3 regions of the Halomonas sp. HG01 genome follow, and region 1 is predicted to be linked to each of the others. Evidence: riboswitches for the same ligand, from Rfam matches in the RefSeq annotation. Region 1 holds a riboswitch; each other region holds the start of a gene.
The links. Region 1 has a riboswitch for cobalamin ahead of UN84_RS06620 (ABC transporter substrate-binding protein). Riboswitches for the same ligand answer to the same signal wherever they lie in the genome.
Positions count from the first base shown of each region.

Region 1 (7,132 bases):
ACCTTCGGCGCCGGCTTCCATGACTTCGCGGGCTCCGTCGTGGTGCATGCCTTCGGCGGCTGGGTGGCGCTGGTGGCGCTGCTGCTGCTGGGCGCCCGTCGCGGCCGCTACCGCGGCGGCAAGGTGGTGGCCTTCGCCCCCTCCAATATTCCCTTCCTGTCGCTGGGCGCCTGGATCCTGACCATCGGCTGGTTCGGCTTCAACGTGATGTCGGCCCAGACACTGGACGGCATCAGCGGCCTGGTGGCGGTCAACAGTCTGATGGCCATGGTCGGCGGCATCCTGGTGGCCATGGTGCTGGGCAGGAAGGACCCGGGCTTCATTCACAACGGTCCGCTGGCCGGCCTGGTAGCGGTATGCGCCGGTTCCGACCTGATGCACCCGATCGGTGCACTGATCACCGGCGGCGTCTCCGGCGCGCTGTTCGTGGTGCTCTTCGAGTGGGCGCAGAACCGCGTCGAGCGGCTCGACGACGTGCTGGGCGTGTGGCCGCTGCACGGGGTGTGCGGCGTGTGGGGCGGCATCGCCGCCGGTATCTTCGGACAATCGTGGCTGGGCGGCCTGGGCGGCGTCAGCCTGATGGCTCAGCTGATCGGCTCACTGGCCGGCGTGGCCGTCGCCGTGATCGGCGCCCTGGTGGTCTATGGCGCGATCGCCAAGGTGGCCGGCCTGCGCCTGAGCGAGGAAGAGGAATTCGACGGTGCCGACCTCAGCATTCACCGCATCGGCGCCACCTCGATGGACTGAGCCGGGCCCGACGCCTGTCCGATCACGACGCGGGGCCCATCGGGCCCCGCGTTCTTTTCAAGCCGTTCGGCCCGTCCTATTCCTCGAGCGTCTCGCCGGAACCGCCGAGCTCGGCCGGCACGTCCTTCATCTTGGGCAGCCCGTCGGGGATGCGCAGCACCGATTCCTGGTAGTGCACGTGCAGCTGAGGCGTGAAGTCCAGATCGGGCAGCAGCGCCGCATAGACGTCGACCAGCCCCATGCCGGGATGCTCGGTCAGCACGTGCCCGCCGCAGTGGCGGCACCAGCGGCGTCGGCTGGCGCGGGTCTTCTCGAAGCTCTCCAGGGCGTCTTCCCCCCGGGTGATGCGCACCGCCTCCGGCTTCCATAGCGTGAAGGCGTTGACCGGGCCCGCCGACCAGTGCCGGCAGGACTCGCAGTGGCAATAGCCCATGGCCTCCGGCTTGCCCTCGACCTCGACCTGGACGACGCCGCAGAAGCAGCCGCCCGTGTGATGTTCGCTCATTGCATGGCCCTCCGATGACGTCTCGCCTGGCTTCTTCAGTGTAGTGCCCCGTCGGCCGGCCCCTCCCCCAATGCCATGCCCAAACGCGCGGCGAGTGGACCATCCACGCCCCAGCGCCTACACCTTCAACATGACCCGAGCGGATACAGGGAAAGTCGAGGGCCGCGGCGCGCGGGGCGTGCTGCGCTTTCTGGGGCTGGTGGCGCTGGGCGGCGTGACCGGCGGCCTGGCGGCGCTGCTCGCCGTGGGCTTCGTCGGCGCCGTGGTATGGCTCAATGACCTGCTGCTGGTGTCGCCACGCGGGCGCATGATGTTCGCCCACCCCGAGTGGCTGGCCGTGGCCACGGTGCTGGTGCCGACGCTGGGCGGGCTGATCGTCGGCCAGCTGCATCGCGCCATTCCCGAGGGCCGCCCCCATACGCCCGCCGACGCCATCGCCGCCGTGCAGACCCGCCGCGGCCGCCTGCCGCCACGCGCCGGGGCACTGTCCGCGCTGTCGGGGTTGGTGTCGCTGGGCGCCGGCGCGTCGGTGGGCCAGTACGGGCCGCTGGTCCACATGGGCGCCAGCCTCGGCTCGGCGGGCGCCCGCCTGCTGCGGCTGGGCCGCTCCGAGGACAACATCACCATCGCCTGCGGCGTGGCCGCGGCCATCGCCACCGCCTTCAACGCCCCGCTCGCCGGCATCGTCTTCGCCCACGAGGTGGTACTGCGCCACTACGCCCTGCGCGCCTTCGCCCCGGTGGCGGCCGCCGCCCTGGTCGGCCACGTGATCGCCGCCGAGGTGCTCGACCGTGGCGCCCTCTTCCACGTGGTCGAGCTCGCCATTCCCCGCCCCTGGGAGTTCGGCGTGTTTCTCGTCATCGGCGGGCTGGGGGCACTGGTGGCCGGCGGCTACATGCACGCCATCCTCGGCATCGGCCGGCTGGCCCGGCGCCTGCCGCTGGCCGCCCCGCTGCGCCCGGCGCTGGCCGGCGCCGGGCTCGGCGTGACCGCGCTGTGGGTGCCCGATATCCTCGGCATGGGCCAGGAGACGCTGCGCTTCGCCACCATCGCCGGCGCCTTCGGGAGCGTGGAGCTCGCGGTGGTGATGGGGCTCAAGCTGGCCGCCACGGCGCTGTGCCTGGGGATGGGCTTCGGCGGCGGCGTGTTCAGCCCGGCGCTGGTAATCGGCACCCTGTTCGGGGCGCTGTGCGGCACCCTGATAGGCCTGGCCGGAGCCGCCCAGGACACCTTCGTCTTCTATGCCATCTGCGGCATGGTGGCGGTCACCGCCCCGGTGATTGGCGCGCCGCTGACCAGCCTGCTGATCGTCTTCGAGCTCACCGGCAGCTACGCGCTGACCACCGCGGCGCTGGCCAGCGTGACCCTGGCCAGCCCCATCGCCGCCCAGCTGTTCGGCCGCTCGCTGTTCGACATCCAGCTGACGGCCCGGGGGCTGGACCTGTCCTCCGGCCGCGGCCGGGCGGTGCTGGAGGACGCCCGACTGGGCGACCTGCTCAGCCAGGAGGGCGTGACGCTGCGTCCCGAGACCACGGTCACGGCGGCCATTCACGCCCTGGGTCAGGCGGGCCACGGCGAGGCCTATCGGGTCGACGCCGACGGCCGCTACCGCGGCAGCCTGACGCTGGCCGACCTGGAGGTGATGCGCGAGCAGGACCGGGGCGACGCCCCCATCGCCGACTGCCCGGCCACGCCGCGTCCGGTGCTGGGGCCCGAGGCCTCGATCTGGGCCGCCATGCGTCAGCTGCAGGAGATGACCGGCGAGGCCATCGCCGTGGTCGACGAGGACGACGTCTTCCACGGCGTGGTCTATGAGTCGAGCATCGCCCGGGCCTTCCTGCGCTACAGCGACGAGCTACGAAAGGAGGAGCACGGTGCGGGCTAGACGAATACTGGCCGTGATGGCGCTGCTGTCCGGCCTCGCCGCAGGCGGCATGGCGCCGGGTCAGACAGGCCAGACGAGCCCTGCGACCGGCACCGGGCCGCTGACGGTGCTGAGCTGGGGCGGCGCCTACGAGCGGGCCCAGCGACGCGCGCTGTTCGCCCCCTTCACCGAGGCCACCGGCATCCCGGTCGCGGTGGAACGCTACGACGGCGGGCTGGCGGCGCTGCGCCGCGCGGTGGCCGAGCAGAACGTGCCCTGGGACGTCATCGACATGACCCGCAGCGAGGCCATGGCGGCCTGCGAGGCGGGGCTGCTCGAACCCCTGCCGGCCGATCTCGCCGCCCCGGCGCCGGACGGCACGCCCGTCGAGCGCGACTTCATCGACGGCGCCTTCGGCGACTGCAGCCTGACCCACTCGGTGTTCGCCACCGTGGTCGCCTACCGCACCGACGCCTTCCCCGGCCGGCGCCCCACCGAGATCGCCGACCTGTTCGACCAGCATCGTTTCCCCGGCCCTCGGGCGCTGCAGCGCACGCCCTCGGTCAATCTCGAATGGGCCCTGCTGTCCTACGGCGTGCCCCGCGAGGAGCTGTACCGGCTGCTCAGCACCCGCCGCGGCCTGTCGCTGGCCTTCGCCCGGCTGGCGGGGCTCGAGGAACTGCGCTGGTGGGAGACCGGCAGCACGCCGGTCGAGCTGCTGCTCGACGGCGAAGTGGCCATGGCCTCGGGCTACAACGGGCGCTTCTTCGATGCCATGGCCCATCGCGACGCGCCGATCGCCATCCTCTGGGACGGCCAGGTCCAGGAGCACGAGGTGTGGGCGATCCCGCGCCACGCCCCTCACCCCGAGGCGGCACGGCGCTTCATCCGCTTCGCCACCGCCAGCGAGCGCCAGGCGGCACTGACGCGCTACATTCCCTACGGCCCGTCACGCCACAGCGCCATACAGGGGGTCACCACCCATGCCGACAGCGGCATCGACATGCGTTTGCACCTGCCCACCCATCCGCTCAACGCCGGCGGCGCGGTGATCAAGGACGAAGCCTGGTACGCCAGAAGCCGGACGCGCATCGGCGAGCTCTTCCGCGCGGCGCTGACGGCCGAGCCGCCGACGGACGACTAGCGCACTCCGCGGGCACGAACGCCGCATCGGTCACGAAGGCTGCAGCGCCGCCCTGGAAGGAAGATGGCGTCGTGCACCTCCGCGCTCTAGACTGGCCGGGTCGGTGTTCCTCAGGGAACCTAAGAGGGAATCCGTCGCGATACCCGCGCGAAACGGAACTGCCCCCGCAACTGTAGGCGGTTAGCGAGGCTCGATGACGCCACTGAACGCAGCGTTCGGGAAGGTGAGCTAGCGATGACCCGTCAGTCAGGAGACCTGCCGACCCCTATCGACTAACCGAGCGGGTCGGCTTGGGCGGTACCCGCACCAGGGGGATGGTCCGCCTGGTGGACGCCCCGGTCGTCCGCTCATCATGCACGGGAATGTACATGATGTTGAGAATGACCACGGCAATCGCCGCGAGCCTTTGCCTGGGGCAGACGGCCCTGGCCGCCACCGACTATCCCCTCACGCTATCGAGCTGCGGCCACGAAATCACCGTCGAACGGCCGCCCGAACGGGTCGTCAGCGTCGGCCAGGCCACCACCGAGATCCTCTACCTGCTGGGCCTTTCCGAGAAGGTCGTTGGCACGGCACTATGGGTCAACCCCGTACTCGACCGCTTCACCGAGGTCGATGCCGACGTGACGCGGCTGTCGAACAATGCGCCGAGCTATGAAAGCGTGGTCGGCCAGCACCCGGACCTGGTGGTGACGGCCTACCAGTGGATGATCGGCCCCCAGGGCGCCGTCGGCACCCCCGAGATGTTCGATGACATCGCCATTCCCAGCTGGGTCATGCCGACCGACTGTGTCGGCAAGCACAATCGGAACAGCCTCGACGGCACCCGCACGACCCCGTTCGACCCCGAGCTAATCTATGACGGCATCGCGACGCTGGCCAGGATCTTCGACGTCTCGGCGCGCGGCGACGAGGTGATCGCCGATCTTCGCGCACGCGAGGAGGCCGCCAAGGAGCGGGCTCGGGCAATGGCGCTGCCGAAGGATATCCGCGGCGTGTTCTGGTACTCCTCCGCCGACCTGGCCATCGCCCCCTACGTCGCCGGGGCCAACGGCGTGCCGGGCTGGATGATGGCCACGCTCGGCATCACCAACGTCATCGCCTCCGAGGAGGAATGGCCCACCGTCGGCTGGGAGACCATCGCCCGCGGCCATCCCTCCTTCATCGCCGCGGCGCGGATGGATAGACGTCGCCTTCCAGCCGACGATATCACCGTCAAGCGTGAGTTCCTCGACACGGACCCGGTCACCCGTGAAATGCCGGCCGTGCGCAACGACCGCATCGTCGAGATCGATGCCCATGCCATGGATCCCTCGATCCGGGCGATCTTCGCCCTGGAGCGACTGACCGACCGACTGGCCGACTTCGAGCTCTCGCCGTGAACCGCCGCCCGCGCCACCGATCCACCACGATATCGAGCGATACCATGCTGAAACGCCTGATCCTGCTGCTGAGCCTGCTGCCCCTCTCCGCGATAGCCGAGACGCACACCGTGAAGATGCTGAACCGCAACGCCACCGGGCCGATGCCCTTCGAGCCCGGCTACCTGCACGTGCAACCCGGCGACACTGTGACGTTCGTCGACGCCGCCCCGGGGCACAACGCGGCGACCATCGACGGCATGGTGCCCGAAGGCGGCCAGGCCTTCATCGGCAATATCGACGAAGCCATCGAGGTCACACTGGAGGCCGAAGGCATCTGGGGGATCAAGTGCTCGCCGCACTACACCATGGGCATGGTCATGTTGATCCAGGTCGGCGACCGGCCGGCGACCGAGGCCGACCTGCCCGAGGCACTCCCGGCCACCGCGCGACAGCGCTTCCTCGACATCCTCTCACGACGCGTTACGGACATCTGACCGCCAGGTGCCGGGCCTTCCCCGCGACGGCGTATGCGCGCCGTCGCGGCTTTACTCTCCTCTCTTCCCCTTCCCTCTATTTCCCTCTCCTCCCTCCCCGTCATGCCCAGGATCGACGGGGCAAACCTCTGGCCGCGCTAAAGCCCGGCGGGCCGAGGCCGATAATGCCTGGTCATAACACGTCCAATAACCGCCCCTCTTCCTATCAATGATTATCGCAGGATAAGAAAGCTCCATGACGAGTTTGACCACAAGCGCTCGCCTCGACGCGAGCCAGGCCCCCGCCGTATCGCAGGGCGCCCGCACCTCCCAGGCACACCGGCCATGGCCCCTCAAGCGCAAGCTGTGGCTGACGCTGGGACTGATGTGGCTGGTGATGATCGGCATCGTGATCAGCATGGCCTGGCAGAGCCGGACCACGATGTTCGAGGAACGCCAGCATTCCCTTTCCAACACCATCGGCATGGTGGATACCCTGCTCGAAGGCTACGCGACACGGGTCGAGACCGGCGAGCTGAGCGAGGATGAGGCGAAGACACGGGCCTACGCAGCGCTGGATGCGATCCGCTTCGGCGACGCCCGGGACAACTACGTCTTCGTCTTCGACGCGGATTCGCGCCTGATCTATCACCCTCGCCGTGATCCGGGTACGAACATGTCGTCCTACGAGGACCCCAACGGGGTCGGGGTGTACCGCGAGCTGGCGGCTCTCGCCCGCGACGGCGGCGGCTACCTGCCCTACGCCTCACGCGACGCCAGCAGCGATACGCTGTTTCCCAAGCTGAGCTACGTCGAGCGCTTCGCGCCCTGGGGCTGGAACATCGCCGCCGGCGTCTACACCCACGACATCCAGGCGGCCTTCCTCGGCAAGCTGGGCCAGTATGCCCTGGTGCTGCTGATTGCCGGCGGCTTCCTGACCGCCGCCTTCCTGGTGCTCATCCGCAGCGTGTATCGCACCCTGGGCGGCGAGCCGAGCGAGGCCGAGCGCGTCGTGGAGCGCATCGCCGAGGGCGA
Region 1 is NZ_CP022134.1:1,395,224-1,402,355, reverse strand. It holds gene UN84_RS06640 (ammonium transporter) at 1-747, shown strand, start outside; gene UN84_RS06635 (GFA family protein) at 824-1,252, opposite strand; gene UN84_RS06630 (chloride channel protein) at 1,347-3,137, shown strand; gene UN84_RS06625 (ABC transporter substrate-binding protein) at 3,127-4,260, shown strand; cobalamin riboswitch at 4,345-4,537, shown strand; gene UN84_RS06620 (ABC transporter substrate-binding protein) at 4,641-5,642, shown strand; gene UN84_RS06615 (pseudoazurin) at 5,687-6,118, shown strand; gene UN84_RS06610 (methyl-accepting chemotaxis protein) at 6,354-7,132, shown strand, end outside.

Region 2 (7,132 bases), 360 kb from region 1:
CCGGCAGGATGCGCCGCTGGTCGTTGCCGAGCCGCAGACGCAGCATGTGCGGCACCATCAGGCCGACGAAGCCGACGCTGCCGGCGGTGGTCACCGCCACCGCGGTGACCAGGCTCGCCAGCAGGTAGAGGGCCCACTCCAGCGGCCGCACCGCCACGCCCAGCGCGGCGGCCTGCAGCCCGCCCCGGGCCAGCACGTTGAGGGTACGCCCCAGCGGCAGCACCACGGCCAGCGCGGCCGCGGCCGTCACCAGCACCGGCCAGGGGCTGCCGGCGTAGGCCAGATCGCCCATCAGCCAGTAGAGCATGCCGGGCAGGCGCTCCACCGGGCTGACCGCCAGCAGGAAGCTGATCAGCGCGCCCCAGCCCGAGGCCATCACCACCCCGGTGAGCAGCAGCCGAGTCGGCGTCCAGCTGCCGCCGCCGTGGGCCAGGCCGAACACGATCAGCGTCGAGGCCAGCGCTCCGGCGAAGGCCGCGCCGCCCACCAGGGCGGCGCCGAGTCCGGCCAGCATGGCGGCGAGCGCCGCCACCGAGGCGCCGCCGGAGAGCCCCAGCACGTAGGGATCGGCCAGCGGGTTGCGCAGCAGGATCTGCATCAGCGCGCCGGCCATGGCCAGCAGCGCGCCGGTGCCGAAGGCCGCAAGCGCCCGGGGCAGGCGCAGCTCCAGCACCAGGGTGCGATGCAGCGCCTCGCCGCCGCCGGTCAGCACCTGGACGAGCTCGCCCGGGCCGATCGCCACGCTGCCGAGGGACAGCGCCAGCCCCTGAGACAGCAGCGCCGCCAGCGCCAGCCCGACCAGCGGGCCGCGGGCGCTACTCAGCCGCTCCGACGCCCTAGCGCCGCTCACGGGCGGCCTCCAGATCCGCGCACAGCGCCCGGGTGCCCTCGACCAGCCGCGGCGTGGCGCGCTGCACCAGGTCGGGGTCGACGAAGAACAGGTTGTCGCGGCGCACCGCGGTCAGCTCGGGAAAGTCGCGCCAGGCCTCGAGCCAGCGGAAGTCGGCCTTGCCCATGCCGCCGGTGATGATCGCCTCGGGATCGCGGGCCAGCACGGCTTCGCGGCCGATGCGCGGCACCAGCGGCGACTCGTCGGCGAACAGGGTCTCACCGCCGCACAGCGACAGCGCCCGGCTGATCCAGTGCTCGCCGTTGACCGTCATCAGCGGCTCGTCCCAGACCTGGTAGAAGACCGACACCGGGGCGGCGCCGGCGTATCGGCTGCGCAGCTCGGCCACCTCGCCGCGCAGCCTGTCGGCCGCGGCCCGGCCTTGCGCCTCGCTGCCGGCCAGCGCGCCCAGGCGCTCGAGGCTCGAGGCGATGGCGGCGAAGTCGCCGGCGTCGGAGAAATAGACCGGCAGACCGAGCGCGGCCAGGCGCTCGACCTGCTCCCGGGGATTGCCGCTCGACCAGGCCACGATCAGGTCGGGGTCGAGGGCCAGCAGCGCTTCGAGGTCGAGGCGGTCGTAGCTGCCGACCCGGGGCAGATCCTCGGCCGCGGCGGGATAGTCGCTGAAGCTCACCGCCCCCACCACCTGCTCGCCGGCGCCGGCAGAGAACAATAGCTCAGTGACGCCGGGCGAGAGCGCCACGATGCGCGTCGCCGGTGCGTCCAGGCACATCTCGCGCTCGGCGTCGTCGGTGACGCAGATCGACTCATCGGCCTGGGCCTGCGCGAAAGACAGCCCCGCCGTCAGCCACAGCATGGCCACGACGGCCCACCGCGCCGGGTGTCGCCGGATCGGCATCAGCCGCCGAAGCTCACGCTGACAAAGGCCGCGCGGCCCGGGCTGTTGTAGCCACCGACCGTCTGGTACTGCTTGTCGAGCAGGTTCTCCAGCGTCAGGCGCGTCGACCAGCCCGGGGCGAAATTCCAGCCGGCGCGCAGGTCGAGGGTGGCGAAGCCGCCGAGGCGCTGTTCGTTGGCCTCATCCGCATAGCGATGGTCCTGGGCGATCACCGAGCCGCCCAGCGTCCAGTCGCCCAGCGCGCGGTCGGCGTCGAAGCGCAGGCTGCGCGAGGCACGATGCTGCAGACGCTTGCCGGTCTCGCGGTTCTCGGGGTCGACGTAGGTCAGGGCGGCGCGCAGCGTCCAGTCCTCAACGTCGGCGCCGGTGGCGACTTCCACGCCGCGAATCCGGGCCCGGTCGACGTTGTCCGTGGTATCGACGAAGCCATCGCCGTCGCTGTCGACATTGGTGATCAGGTCGTCGATGTCGCTCTGGTAGACCGCCAGGTCCCAGAATCCGCGGCCGAGCTGGCCCCGGATGCCCAGCTCATAGGTCTCCGAGGTTTCCGGGTCGAGATCCGGATTGCCTACGAAGAAGCCATCGAACGGATAGTAGAGGTCGTTGAACGTCGGCGCGCGGAAGGCGGTGCCATAGCTGGCCCGCAGGGTATGGATATCGTCGAGGGCGACACCCAGCGCCAGGCTGCCGGTCGTCTCCTCGCCGTAGGCCTCGTTGTCGTCGTGGCGCAGCGAGGCCTGGACGGTCAGCGGCGAGAAATCCATCAGCGCCTGGGTAAAGACGGCCGTGTTGTCGCGACTCTCCACCGAAAAAGCCCCGCTTCCGGTCTCGCTGTCGTTGACCTCTTCCTCACGGTATTCTCCGCCGACGACCAGCTGGTGCGGCCCCAGGTCCAGGGTATTTTCCCAGCGTGCCGTCTGCGCCTGGGTATCGAAGACACTGCCATACAGCGGCGTTGCCTGCTTGTCCCTCGCCTCGCTCAGCGTCAGGCGGCTGGACCAGGTCTCGGTGATCGGCAGCTCACCGTAGACGCCGGCCACCTGCTGCACGTAATCGGTATCGGCGGGAGTGCCGAAGGCATCGAACTCGGTATTGCCGCGCGCCCGCAGCGCCAGCACGCCCAGCTCGGCGCCGCCGGCGAAGGTGTGCGAGAGGCGCATCAGACCGGTGGTGTTGTCGTAGCCCTTGTCGCCCTCGCCGTCGACGATCTCGTAGCCGTCGCTCTCCAGTCGGCTGGCGGCCACATAGTAGCGGGTGCCCCCCTCGCTGCCGGACAGCGAGGCACTGGCACGGCGGGTATCGAAGCTGCCGCCGCCGAGCGTGATGCGCGGGGCCGGCTCGCCCTCGCCCTCGGGGGTGAACAGCTGGACCACGCCGCCCACGGCGTCGGCGCCGTAGAGGCTGCCGCGGGGGCCACGCACGATCTCGACGCGCTCGAACATGCGCGGCTCGAGAAACTGCCAGGCCGGGCCGCCAGCGGTGGCGGAGCGCAGCCGGATACCGTCGATCATCAGCGGCGTGGACTCGCTGCCGGTGCCACGCAGGTAGACGCTGGTGGTCTTGCCGAAGCCGCCGCTGGAGGTCACGTCGACGCCGGGCTGGGCGCGCAGCGCATCGGTAATGTCCGTCGGGTCCTGACGGCGCAGCTGGTCCTCGTCGATCACGGTGACCGAGGCCAGGCTCTCGTCGGCGGTGCGCGGCGCCAGAGCGGCGGTCACCACCAGCGGGTTGAGGGTCTCGGCGGCGGCGTCATCGGCGGCCTCGCCCTGGGCCTGGACGGCCAGCGGCAGCGCGGCCAGGGCAAACGCCAGGCCGCGGGAGGGATAGGGCTTGTTCATGGGAGTCCTTGCTCACCGTGCTCACCCGCACGGCGTATCGGTTTTTATCCAGCCGCGGGCTGTCTCGCCCATTGCGGCGCTGGCTCTCGGGCCGGTCTCCGGGCTGACGAGCGAGGCGCCTGTGCGCCTCCACACCGCCGCCTTCCCGTGCGTGGCACAGTGGCATGTGGCGGTGCGTGACTCGATCACCGTTGCGGGGGCAGCGTCGGACTGGATCACCGACTTCCCGTTTACCCTCGCCCTTCTTGTCGGGGCCTGTTGCGCCTGCCGACAGGACAGACTGGCGGGTCACCCGAGAGTGCGGCGTAAGCTAGCAATCGCCTACCGGGGCGTCAACGCGGCATGGAGACGTTGGCACGAGGTGAGGGGCGCCGGGGACAGGTCGTAGAGGGGGTTTTTGCCATGGATGGCAAAAGTAGCGCCCCGGGATGGGTTCACAGCGCCCCTCAGAGACCTGTCGCCGGGAAAGCCCCGAGTGATGTCTCTGGGGCCGGAGCAAGGCCCTCACAATCTCCGCGCCAACCCATGGCGCACATACCAGACCGATTCGGCGCGGGCGGCGGCATCCTGTGCCAGCCAGCCGGCCAGATCGCGCAGGCGTCGGTCCGCCGCGTCCATGGGCACGATGCCGCGGCCCATCTCGGGCAGGATCAGCACGATCTCTCCCCTCGCCTCCCGCTCGGCGTCTTTCAGCGCGTCGAGCGACGCGACCAGCCGCGCGCGCAGCCGGTCATCGTCGGGCTCCGTGGCCAGCGCGTTTTCCAGCCAGCGCGTCCAGCCGGTCAGCACCCGCACCGCGCCCGGGCGCAGGTCATGCTCGCGGCCGTCGAGCCCCAGCTCGTCGATCCGAGCCCAGCCGGCGTCGGGGAAGCGCGCCGCTACGAGATCGCGCTTGCCGGCGCAGGCACCGCCGATGAAGAGCTGCATGACCAGCCGTCCTCCTCGAGTGTGAACGTGAAACGCCGCCCCTGGGCCTGGCCGACCACGCCGTCCCAGAAGTCCGCGTCTTCCAGACGCCGGCGCAGCTCGCGGATGGCGCCGCCGTGGCTGACCGCCAGCACGCGGCGATGGCCCGCCTTCCGCGCCTCGGCCAGCACCTCCTCGAGCCAGGCCGAGAGCCGCGCCCAGAGGTCGTCGGCGGACTCGCCGCCGGGCGTGGCCAGCCGACCCTGGCTGTCGACCCAGGCGCGATAGTCGGGATCGTCCTTGAGCTCGGCCCAGGTCCGCCCCTCGTAGTCGCCGAAGGCCAGCTCGCGTAGCCGGGCATCGAGGCGCGGTGCGCCGCTTTCCCGACCTTCCAGCACGTGGGCCAGGGTCTGGCGGCAGCGGGTCAGGTCGCTGCAGTGCACGGCGTCGAAGGCGACGTCGGCCAGCGCCTCGCGCAGCCGATCCAGGTCCGCCTCGGCGTCCGGCAGCAGCAGCGGAATGTCGCGATGGCCCTGGTAGCGGCGCTCACGGTTCCAGCTCGTCAGGCCATGACGAACGACCACCAGCTCCAGGCGATCAGCAGCAGCCATAGTTCTCCTCCCTCGATGGCGGCGCCGACGATGTCGCCATTGATGCCGCCGAAGGCCCGGCGCACCGCCCGGCCGTAGATGATGACGAAGCCCGCCAGGCCGACCAGCAGCCAAGCCAGCCCGGGCACGAAAACCAGACACGCCAGCGCCGGCAGCGCGGCCAGCACCAGGTCGCGCCGACCGAGACTCTGCTGCCAGGCGTGGGCCAGGCCCTCGGCGCGGGCGGCGGGCTGGCTCACCAGCAGGCCGACCGCGGCCAGCCGGCCCAGCGCCACCACCGGCACCAGCCACCAGGGGCTCGCCCCGGCCGCCAGCAGCGCCCACAGCAGTGCCGCCTTCCAGGCCAGCTGGAAGACCAGCGCCAGCATGCCGAAACTGCCGACCTGCGGGTCCTTCATGATCGCCCAGCGCTTCTCGAGCGGAGCGTTGCTGCCGAGCGCGTCGGCCAGGTCCATCAGTCCGTCGAGGTGCAGCCCGCCGGTCAGCGCCACCCACAGGCTGAGCAGCAAAAGCGTCAGCAGCGGCAGAGGCAGCAGGCCCTCGAGCAGCGTGCCGGCGGCGGCCACGATCACCCCCACCAGCGCACCCACCAGCGGATAGGCCCGCGCCGCCCAGCGCCGGGTGGCCGGCGTCCAGGGGCAGGCAAGCGTCACCGGCAGCCGGGTCAGGAACTGGATGGCCAGCAGCACGCCGAAGCCCGCGTCCTTCATGAATCGCCTCCTTTCCAGTCGATGGCGCGGCCCGCCACCACCTCGATCACGCGATTCGAGGCCGCGGCCAGATCGCGATGCAGGGCCTGCAGGAAGGCCAGATAGCGCCACACCAGGGCGTCGCGGGGCGGCAGTTCCTCGTTGAGGTCGTTGGAGACCACCACCAGGGCGAGGTCGCGGCGGCGGGCCTCGTCGAGCCCGGCCGCCAGCATCGCCCGGCCCTCGGCCTGCGAGAGCCCGGCCTCGAACATCACCCGGCTGGCCCACAGGGTCAGGCAGTCGAGCAGCACCGTGCTGCCCGGGGGCATCGCGGCGAGCGCCTCGGCGAAGGCCAGCGGCGGCTCCAGGGTCAGCCAGCCGTCGCCGCGCTCGCGACGGTGGCGAGCGATACGGGCGGCCATCTCGTCGTCGCCGGCCCGAGCGGTGGCAGTGGCGAGATAGAAGCGCGCGCCGCCGCGGGCCGACTGCCACTCGTCGACCAGCGCCTCGGCCACGCCGCTCTTGCCGGAGCGCGCCCCGCCGGAGACGAAGGCGATCATGGGCGCCGCCATGCCGCCAGGGCCTCGAGCAGCCGGGCATTGTCGTCGCCGCCGCGCAGCGCCAGGCGCAGCCAGGCGCCGTCGAGACCGGGGAAGCCGTGGGTATGGCGGGCCAGGAGGCCGCGCTCGAGAAGGAAGGCGAACAGCGCCCCCGCGTCCTCGGCGTCCTCTCCGCCGCGCAGCAGCAGGAAGTTGGCGTGGGTCTCCGGCACCGTGTAGCCCAGCGCGCGCGCACGCTCGGGAAGATCGCGCTCGGCGGCGAGCCAGGCCCGGGTGCGGGCCAGATAGTCCTCGTCGGCGAGCAGCGGCGCCGCCAGCCCCAGGGCCAGGGCGTTGACGCTCCACGGCATCTGCAAATCGGCCAGCCGCGCGACGGCCTCGGGGGCGCCGAGCAGGTAGCCGAGCCGAAGCCCCGGCACGTCGAACAGCTTGGTCAGCGAGCGCAGCAGCAGCAGGTTCGGTGAACGCTCGAGCAGCGGCGTCAGCCGTTCTTCATGCTCGGTGAAGTCGACGAAGGCCTCGTCCACCACCAGGGTGGTACCGGTCTGGTCGGCCCTCGCCAGCAGCCGCTCGACGTCGGCGCGGGGCACCAGGGTGCCGCTGGGGTTGTTGGGCCGGCACAGGAAGGCGATCTCGACGCCGGCCAGGGCGGCCTCGGCGGCGTCGAGGTCGAGCCGGAACTCGGGCATCGACAGGCCCAGCCGCTCGACCTCGAGGCCGTGCCGAGCGCAGGCCAGGGCGTACTCGCAGAAGGTCGGCTCGATCACCAGCGCCCGGCCG
Region 2 is NZ_CP022134.1:1,038,811-1,045,942, reverse strand. It holds gene UN84_RS04850 (FecCD family ABC transporter permease) at 1-850, opposite strand, end outside; gene UN84_RS04845 (cobalamin-binding protein) at 837-1,706, opposite strand; gene UN84_RS04840 (TonB-dependent receptor domain-containing protein) at 1,748-3,586, opposite strand; cobalamin riboswitch at 3,676-3,842, opposite strand; gene UN84_RS04835 (bifunctional adenosylcobinamide kinase/adenosylcobinamide-phosphate guanylyltransferase) at 4,091-4,513, opposite strand; gene UN84_RS04830 (histidine phosphatase family protein) at 4,465-5,103, opposite strand; gene cobS (adenosylcobinamide-GDP ribazoletransferase) at 5,055-5,813, opposite strand; gene UN84_RS04820 (bifunctional adenosylcobinamide kinase/adenosylcobinamide-phosphate guanylyltransferase) at 5,810-6,352, opposite strand; gene cobD (threonine-phosphate decarboxylase CobD) at 6,349-7,132, opposite strand, start outside.
Region 2: it holds a riboswitch for cobalamin, as region 1 does, so the genes downstream of both, UN84_RS04840 (TonB-dependent receptor domain-containing protein) here and UN84_RS06620 (ABC transporter substrate-binding protein) in region 1, are expected to answer to the same signal.

Region 3 (7,132 bases), 350 kb from region 1:
GGCGCGGGGCCGCTGGGCCAGGGCGCGGGCGATGTGCACGCGCTGGCGCTCGCCGCCGGAGAGGGTATGCCACAGGCGTTCGGCCATTGCCTCGAGGCCGACCTCGGCCAGTGCCCGGTCGACGATGGCATCGTCCTCTTCGCGCCAGGGACTCAGCGGCGACAGGAAGGGCGTGCGGCCCAGTGCCACGGCCTCGCGCACCTGGAGGCGGTCGAGGGTGTCCGCCTGCTGCTCGACGAAGGCGATGGCGCGGGCGATCTCGTGAGGTTTCATGGCGTGCATCGGCCGGCCGTCCGCCAGTGCGCGGCCGGTCTTCGGCCGCCGCAGCCCGGCCAGCACGCGCAGCAGGGTGGTCTTGCCCGAGCCGTTGGGGCCGACCAGGCCGAAGGTCTCGCCCGGTTCCACCGTCAGACTGACGTCGTCCAGCAGCCGGCGGCCGTGGACTCGCCAGTCGACGCGTTCGGCGCAGAGTCTCATCGCGTCCTCGCCCCACGGATCAGGATCAGGGCGAAGGCCGGGGCGCCTATCAGCGCCGTGACCACGCCGATCGGCAGCACCTGGCCGGCCACCAGGGTGCGCGAGAGCACGTCGGCGCCGATCAGGAAGACGGCCCCGGCCAGCGCCGAGGCGGGCAGCAGCCGGGTGTGGCGGCTGCCGACCAGGAAGCGCATGGCATGGGGAATCACCAGTCCGACGAAGCCGATGGCGCCGACCATGGACACCATGGCGGCGGTGACCAGCGCCATGGCGGCGATCAGCACGCCGCGCACCCGGCGCACGGGGATGCCCAGCGACGCGGCGTTGTCGGCGCCGAAGGTGAAGGCGTCCAGGGCGCGCCGGTACCACAGGCAGATCGCCAGGCCCGCCAGGGCGGCGGGAAGCCCCAGGGCGACGTCGCTCCAGCGCACGCCGGAGAGGTTGCCCATCAGCCAGAACATGATGCCGCGGGCCTGCTCGGCGCTCGCCGACTTGGCGATGATCAGCGCGGTGAGGGCGTTGAACAGCTGCGAGCCGGCGATGCCGGCGAGGATGATGGCGCCGGCGGCCTGGGTCGCGCGACCGCCGCCGGTGCCGCTGCCGGCGGCATGGGCCAGCAGCACCACCAGACCGAAGGCCAGGCCTGCGCCGGCGAAGGCGCCGAGCGACAGCGTCAGGGTGCCGGCGCCGACGCCGAGGATGGCCACCGACACCGCGCCGGTGGAGGCGCCGGCGGAGATGCCCATCAGGAAGGGGTCGGCCAGGGGATTGCGCAGCAGCGCCTGCAGCACCACGCCGGCGAGCGCCAGGCCGGCACCGCAGCAGGCGGCGAGGATCGCCCGACTCAGACGGTATTCCCAGACGATGCCGGCATCGATGCGATCCACCGCGAAGGCCGTGCCACCGAGATGGTTGGCCAGCACCTTGAGGATGGTGTCGAACGGAATCGCGGTTTCGCCGATGGCGGTGCCTGCCATCACCGCGGCGAACAGCAGCAGCGGTGCCAGCCAGCCCCAGTGCCAGGCGGAGTGCGAGACGCTTATCCTGGCCATGGGCGGGCGCGATAGTCGAACGGCGTCATTCATCGTGCGAAGGACATCCCGGACAGGGCATCCACCAGCGTCTCGAGGCCGAAGATGGTGCGCATCGTCGCGCTCATGGCGTGGGCATCCATCTCGATGATGTGGCCGTTTTGCACCGCCGACATCTGGCTCGCCACGGGATCGTGGCGCAGGAAGTCGCGCTTGGTCTCGACGCTGTCCGCCGCATAGCGGCGGCGATCCATGGTCGCGATCACGATGAGGTCCGGGTCGGAGCGGGCGATCGTTTCCCAGCCCACGGTCGGCCATTCCTCGTTCGATTGGATGACGTTCTGGATGCCGAGCTTGTCCATCATGTAGCCGGGAGCGCCGAGCCTTCCCGCGACGTAGGGATCCGATGATCCGTCGGGAGACGAAAACCAGAATACCGCCGAAATATCGTCCGGAAGCGACAGCGATTCGGCGCGGGAAATGGCGTTTTCCTCGCGGTCTTTCAGCTCGTCGATCAGCTCGTCACCGGCATCATTGGCGTCGAAAATGGTGGCCAGCTCGTGGATGCCCTTGTACACCGAATCGGTGGAGAAGGCGGCGGTACGGGTGCCGTCGCCGCCGGTGGCATTGTTCTTGGTATCGCAGTCGGCGGGCATGATGTAGGTGTTGATGCCGAGATCCTGGAACTGGTCGCGGGTCGCCACGCTGCCGGTGGGGCCGATGTGCCACTCGTACTGGGCCGTGACAATGTCCGGCCGCCTGTTCACGACCGCCTCGAAGCTCGGGTCATTGTCGGCGATGCGCTCGATATCGGTGTTGGCTTCGCGGAATTCCGGCAGCACTGGCGTGAACCAGACCGATGTGCCGACGACGCGATCGGCGAGCCCCAGAGCGTAGAGAATTTCGGTCGCCGACTGACCGACGGTGACGGTTCGTTCCGGCGCGGCATCGACGTGAATGTCGCGGCCGCAATTCATCATCGTCAGCGGATAATGTGTCGCCTCCGCTCCGGCGGATGACGCCGTAATGAGTGAGAGCACTGCCAGTAGTCTACGAGCGAGAGTCATGCGTCGGTGTCCAGGTGGGGGAGGGGAAGTGGCCGACCGGCGACGGGAGATTGCCACGAGTTTCGAGGCGTTTTCCACTCCCATCGACGCCTGCGTCGACGCCGACTTTGAGGAGAGGCCGGCGACCTGCGCGCGAGGCTTTTCCGCGAAAATAAAAAGTTATGTTATATCATAACAAATCTATCCGGCAAGGGGCTTGCTTGCCGTCGCAGGTCGAGTGCGTGGTCGATTGCGCGGGACATGGCCGGTCCATTACGATACTCCTCCGAAGACAGGTGCCCCTGAGGTTCAGGGGATAATCGGGAAGTCTGGTGAGGCCACGGCCGATCCCAGCGCTGCCCCCGCAACGGTAATGAAGCGCGATCCGCGACGACCACTGGCGACATGCCGGGAAGGTGCGGATCACGGCACGACGCCCACGGCCATGCCCCGGCGAGTGCCCCTTCTGAGCCCGGAGACCGGCCTGTCACGTCGAGTCATTCCATGCCGGTGCGGTGGGCACCGAGAGGATCACCATGCCCGTGTTTGTCGATTCCCCCTCCCGGCGGAGCCTCCGCCGCGATGCGCGTCCCGCGTCCGTCTGCCGTTTCCCGGCCGTGACGCCATGAGCGCCGTTGCCGAATTTCCCTTCGTCGCCGTCGTCGGCCAGCCGGCGCTCAAGACCGCGCTGCTGCTCAGCGTTGTCGATCCGCGCCTCGGCGGCGTGCTGATCAGCGGTCCCAAGGGCAGTGCCAAGTCGACCCTGGCCCGGGCGCTGGCGGAGATTCTGCCGCGCGATGCCGAGGGCCGGCGACCGTCGCTGGTGACCCTGCCGCTGGGCGCCAGCGAGGAGCGCCTGACCGGTAGCCTGGATCTGCAGCGGGTGCTCGCCGACGGCGAGGCGCGCTTCCAGGAGGGCCTGCTGGCCCGCGCCCACGGCGGCCTGCTGTACGTCGACGAGGTCAACCTGCTGCCGGATGCGCTGGTCGACCTGCTGCTCGACGTGGCCGCCAGCGGCGTCAACCGCGTCGAACGCGACGGCCTGAGCCACGCCCACGCCGCGCGCTTCAGCCTGATCGGCACCATGAATCCCGACGAGGGCGAGCTGCGCCCGCAGCTGCTCGACCGCTTCGGCCTGTGTGTCGAGCAGTCGGCGAGCCCCGGCGTGGCCGAGCGCGTGGCGATCCTGCGCCAGCGCGAGGCCTTCGACCGCGACCCGCGTGCCTTCGTCGACGCCCACGAGGCCGAGCAGGCGGCGCTGACCCGGCGCCTGGCCGAGGCCCGCGAGCGCCTTCCCGACATCGTCGCCGACGATGACATCTACGAGCGCATCGCCGAGCGCAGTGAGGCCGCCGGGGTCGAGGGGCTGCGCGCCGACGTCACCTGGCACCGCGCCGCCCGGGCCCATGCGGCCTGGCGCGGTGCGGCGCGCGTCGAGCGTGAGGACCTGGATGTCGTCGAGCCCTGGGTGCTGGCCCATCGCCGCACCGCTGCCCCCGACGACAACGGCAGCGGCTCCGACTCCGACTCCGGCGCCGGCGGGAACGGGGCTGGCGAGGGCGGGTCCGGCATGAACGGGGCTGGCGAGCCTGACACGGGCCGCGGCAGGGCGAGCGGCGACGATTCACGCAAGCCGGCCCCCGACGGCGCCCAGGCCCCCGGGGCCGATTCACAGCCCCAGGGCCAGTGGGGCGCCATGCCGCCGGTGGCCCAGCCGAGCGTGGCCACGCCGATGCCGTCGCTGCCCGAGTCTGCGGCCGCTCCCACGTCCCCCGGCCTGACCTCGTCCGATGCGTCGAGCCGCCGCCCCGGTCGCCAGGTCGGCCGCCGCCGGGATCGCCGCCAGGCTGATCACGCCGATCCCGCGCCGCGCCCGGACTGGTTCGCGACCCTGGTCGAGCATCGCGGCCGTCGATCCTGGCGTCGCCTTTGCTATCGCCGCCCGCGCTCCGGCCAGCCGATGCTGCACCTGGTGCTGCTGGACACCTCCGCCTCCACCCTCGGCCGTCAACTGCTGGGCCGGGCCAAGGGCGTGGTCGACCGCCTGGCGCGCCAGGCCTACGCCGCCCGGGAACAGATCGCGGTGCTGGGCTTCGGCAACGAGGGCGTCGCCACCCTGCAGCCCAAGCGTCGCGCGCCGAAGGACCTGCTCGAGCGGCTCGATGCCGTGCCCGGCGGGGGCGGTACGCCGCTGCGCGAGGCCGTGGGCCACGCCGCGCAGCTGGTGCGCCGCTGGCGCCGCCAGGACGCGGGCCTGCAGGTGCGCACCTACCTGATCACCGACGGCCGCACCCGCCAGCCGCTGAGCGGCCTGCCGCCGCTCGGCGACTGCGTGGTCGTCGACACCGAATCCGCCGCCGTGAAGCGCGGCCGCGGCCGCGACATCGCCCGGGCGCTGGGCGCCGATTACCGGCCGCTGGCCGGCCGGGAGGCCGGGGGATGGGCATCGACATGAACGTCAAGGAAGCGAGCGCGATGCACGAGCACGACGCCGTGAGCTGCCCGGCGGTGTTCGTCGCCGCGCCGGCCTCGGGACAGGGCAAGACCACCGTGACCGCGGCGCTGGCGCGGATGCTGCGCCGCCAGGGCAGGGTGGTGCGGGTGTTCAAGACCGGACCGGACTACCTGGACCCGCGGGTGCTGGCCCAGGCCTCCGGCCAGCCGGTGGACCAGCTCGACCTGTGGATGGCCGGTGAGGCCTACTGCCGCCAGCGGCTGTTCGAGGCCGCCCGGGAGGCCGACCTGATCCTGGTCGAAGGCGCCATGGGCCTGTTCGACGGCGAGCCCTCCAGCGCCGATCTGGCCGCGCTGTTCGGCCTGCCGATGGTGATCGTGATGGACGTCAAGGGCATGGCCCAGACCGCCGCGGCGCTGGTGGCCGGGCTGGCCGGCTTCCGCGACGACGTGCGCATCGCCGGGCTGATCGCCAACGCCTGCGGCTCGGCGCGCCATCGCGAGCTGATCGAGGGCGCGCTGCCGGCGACCGTGCCGCTGCTGGCGGCGGTGCCCCGTGACCCGGACCTGGCGCTGCCCGAGCGCCACCTGGGGCTGGTCCAGGCCGAGGAGATCCGCGACGACCTGGAGGCGCGCTTCGACGCCGGCGCCGAGGCGCTCGCCGCCGAGGGCCTGGCCGAGGCCCTGCTGGCGCTGCCGCCGGTGGCCTTCACTCCCGCGCCCACCGAGGCCTCCGCACCGCCGGCCTGGCTCGCCGGCCGCACCATCGCCGTGGCGCGCGACGCCGCCTTCAGCTTCGTCTACCAGGCCAACCTGGACCTGCTTGAGCGCATGGGCGCGACGCTGAGATTCTTCTCGCCGCTGGCCGATACGAGTCTGCCGGCCTGCGACGCCCTGTGGCTGCCTGGCGGCTATCCGGAGCTGCACGCCGAAGGCCTCGCCGCCAACGCCGCGCTGAGCGACGACCTCCGGCGGGCCTTCGAGGACGATCTGCCGATCCTCGCCGAGTGCGGCGGGCTGCTCTACTGCCTGGAGACCCTGACCGATCAGGACGGCGAGACCCACGCCATGCTTGGCCTGCTGCCCGGCGCCGGCGCCATGCGCGGGCGTCGCGGCTGCCAGGGCATGCAGACCGCCGAGCTGCCCGAAGGGCCGGTGCGCGGCCACGCCCATCACCGCTCCCAGGCCAGCGGCACGCCCGAGCCCATCGCCCACGGTCGCCGCCAGCGCCATCCCGCGCCGGGCGAGGCGATCTACCGCGCGCGAGGCCTGACCGCGTCCTACCTGCACCTGTTCTTCCCCGACAACCCCGCCGCCGTGGCCCGCCTGTTTGGCGCGGCCGCGGTCGCTGACGATTCGACAAAGGAATGCCACGCATGAAACTCGACAAGATTCCCGCCACGGTGGTGACCGGCTTCCTCGGCAGCGGCAAGACCACGCTGCTGGCCGGTATCCTGCGCCGCATCACCGGCAAGCGCATCGCCGTGATCGTCAACGAGTTCGGCGAGCAGGACATCGACTCCAGCCTGCTGCGCGGCTGCGCCATCGGCTGTGATGAGGACGGCGCCCAGGCGCTCGACGAGGACGGCAGCATCTTCGAGCTGGCCAACGGCTGCATCTGCTGCACGGTGGAAGAAGAGTTCCTGCCGGTGATGAAGAAGCTGGTGGCCCGCCGCGACGACATCGACCACATCCTGATCGAGACCAGCGGCCTGGCGTTGCCCAAGCCGCTGGTGCAGGCCTTCAACTGGCCGGAGGTGCGTCAGCACTGCACCGTCGACGCCATCATCACCGTGGTCGACGGCCCGGCGGTGGCCGCCGGCCGCTATGCCAGCGACGTCGAGCGGGTCGAGGCCCAGCGCCGCGCCGACGACAGCCTGGATCACGATCCCAGCCTGCGCGAGCTGCTGGACGACCAGCTCAGCGCCGCCGACCTGGTGCTGGTCAGCAAGAGCGACCTGCTCGCCGAGGACGAGCGGGCGCGGGTCGAGGCGCTGGTGGCCGACAAGGTCCCCGGGTCCGTGAAGACGCTGTTTATCGATCCGAGCCTGGCCGACGATCCGGCCCGTCTGGAGGCGCTGATGGGCATCGGCGCGGCGAGCGAGGAGGGCATCGACCGCATCG
Region 3 is NZ_CP022134.1:1,047,760-1,054,891, forward strand. It holds gene UN84_RS04870 (ABC transporter ATP-binding protein) at 1-477, opposite strand, end outside; gene UN84_RS04875 (FecCD family ABC transporter permease) at 474-1,529, opposite strand; gene UN84_RS04880 (ABC transporter substrate-binding protein) at 1,559-2,575, opposite strand; cobalamin riboswitch at 2,832-3,056, shown strand; gene UN84_RS04885 (AAA family ATPase) at 3,180-5,009, shown strand; gene UN84_RS04890 (cobyrinate a,c-diamide synthase) at 4,994-6,388, shown strand; gene cobW (cobalamin biosynthesis protein CobW) at 6,385-7,132, shown strand, end outside.
Region 3: it holds a riboswitch for cobalamin, as region 1 does, so the genes downstream of both, UN84_RS04885 (AAA family ATPase) here and UN84_RS06620 (ABC transporter substrate-binding protein) in region 1, are expected to answer to the same signal.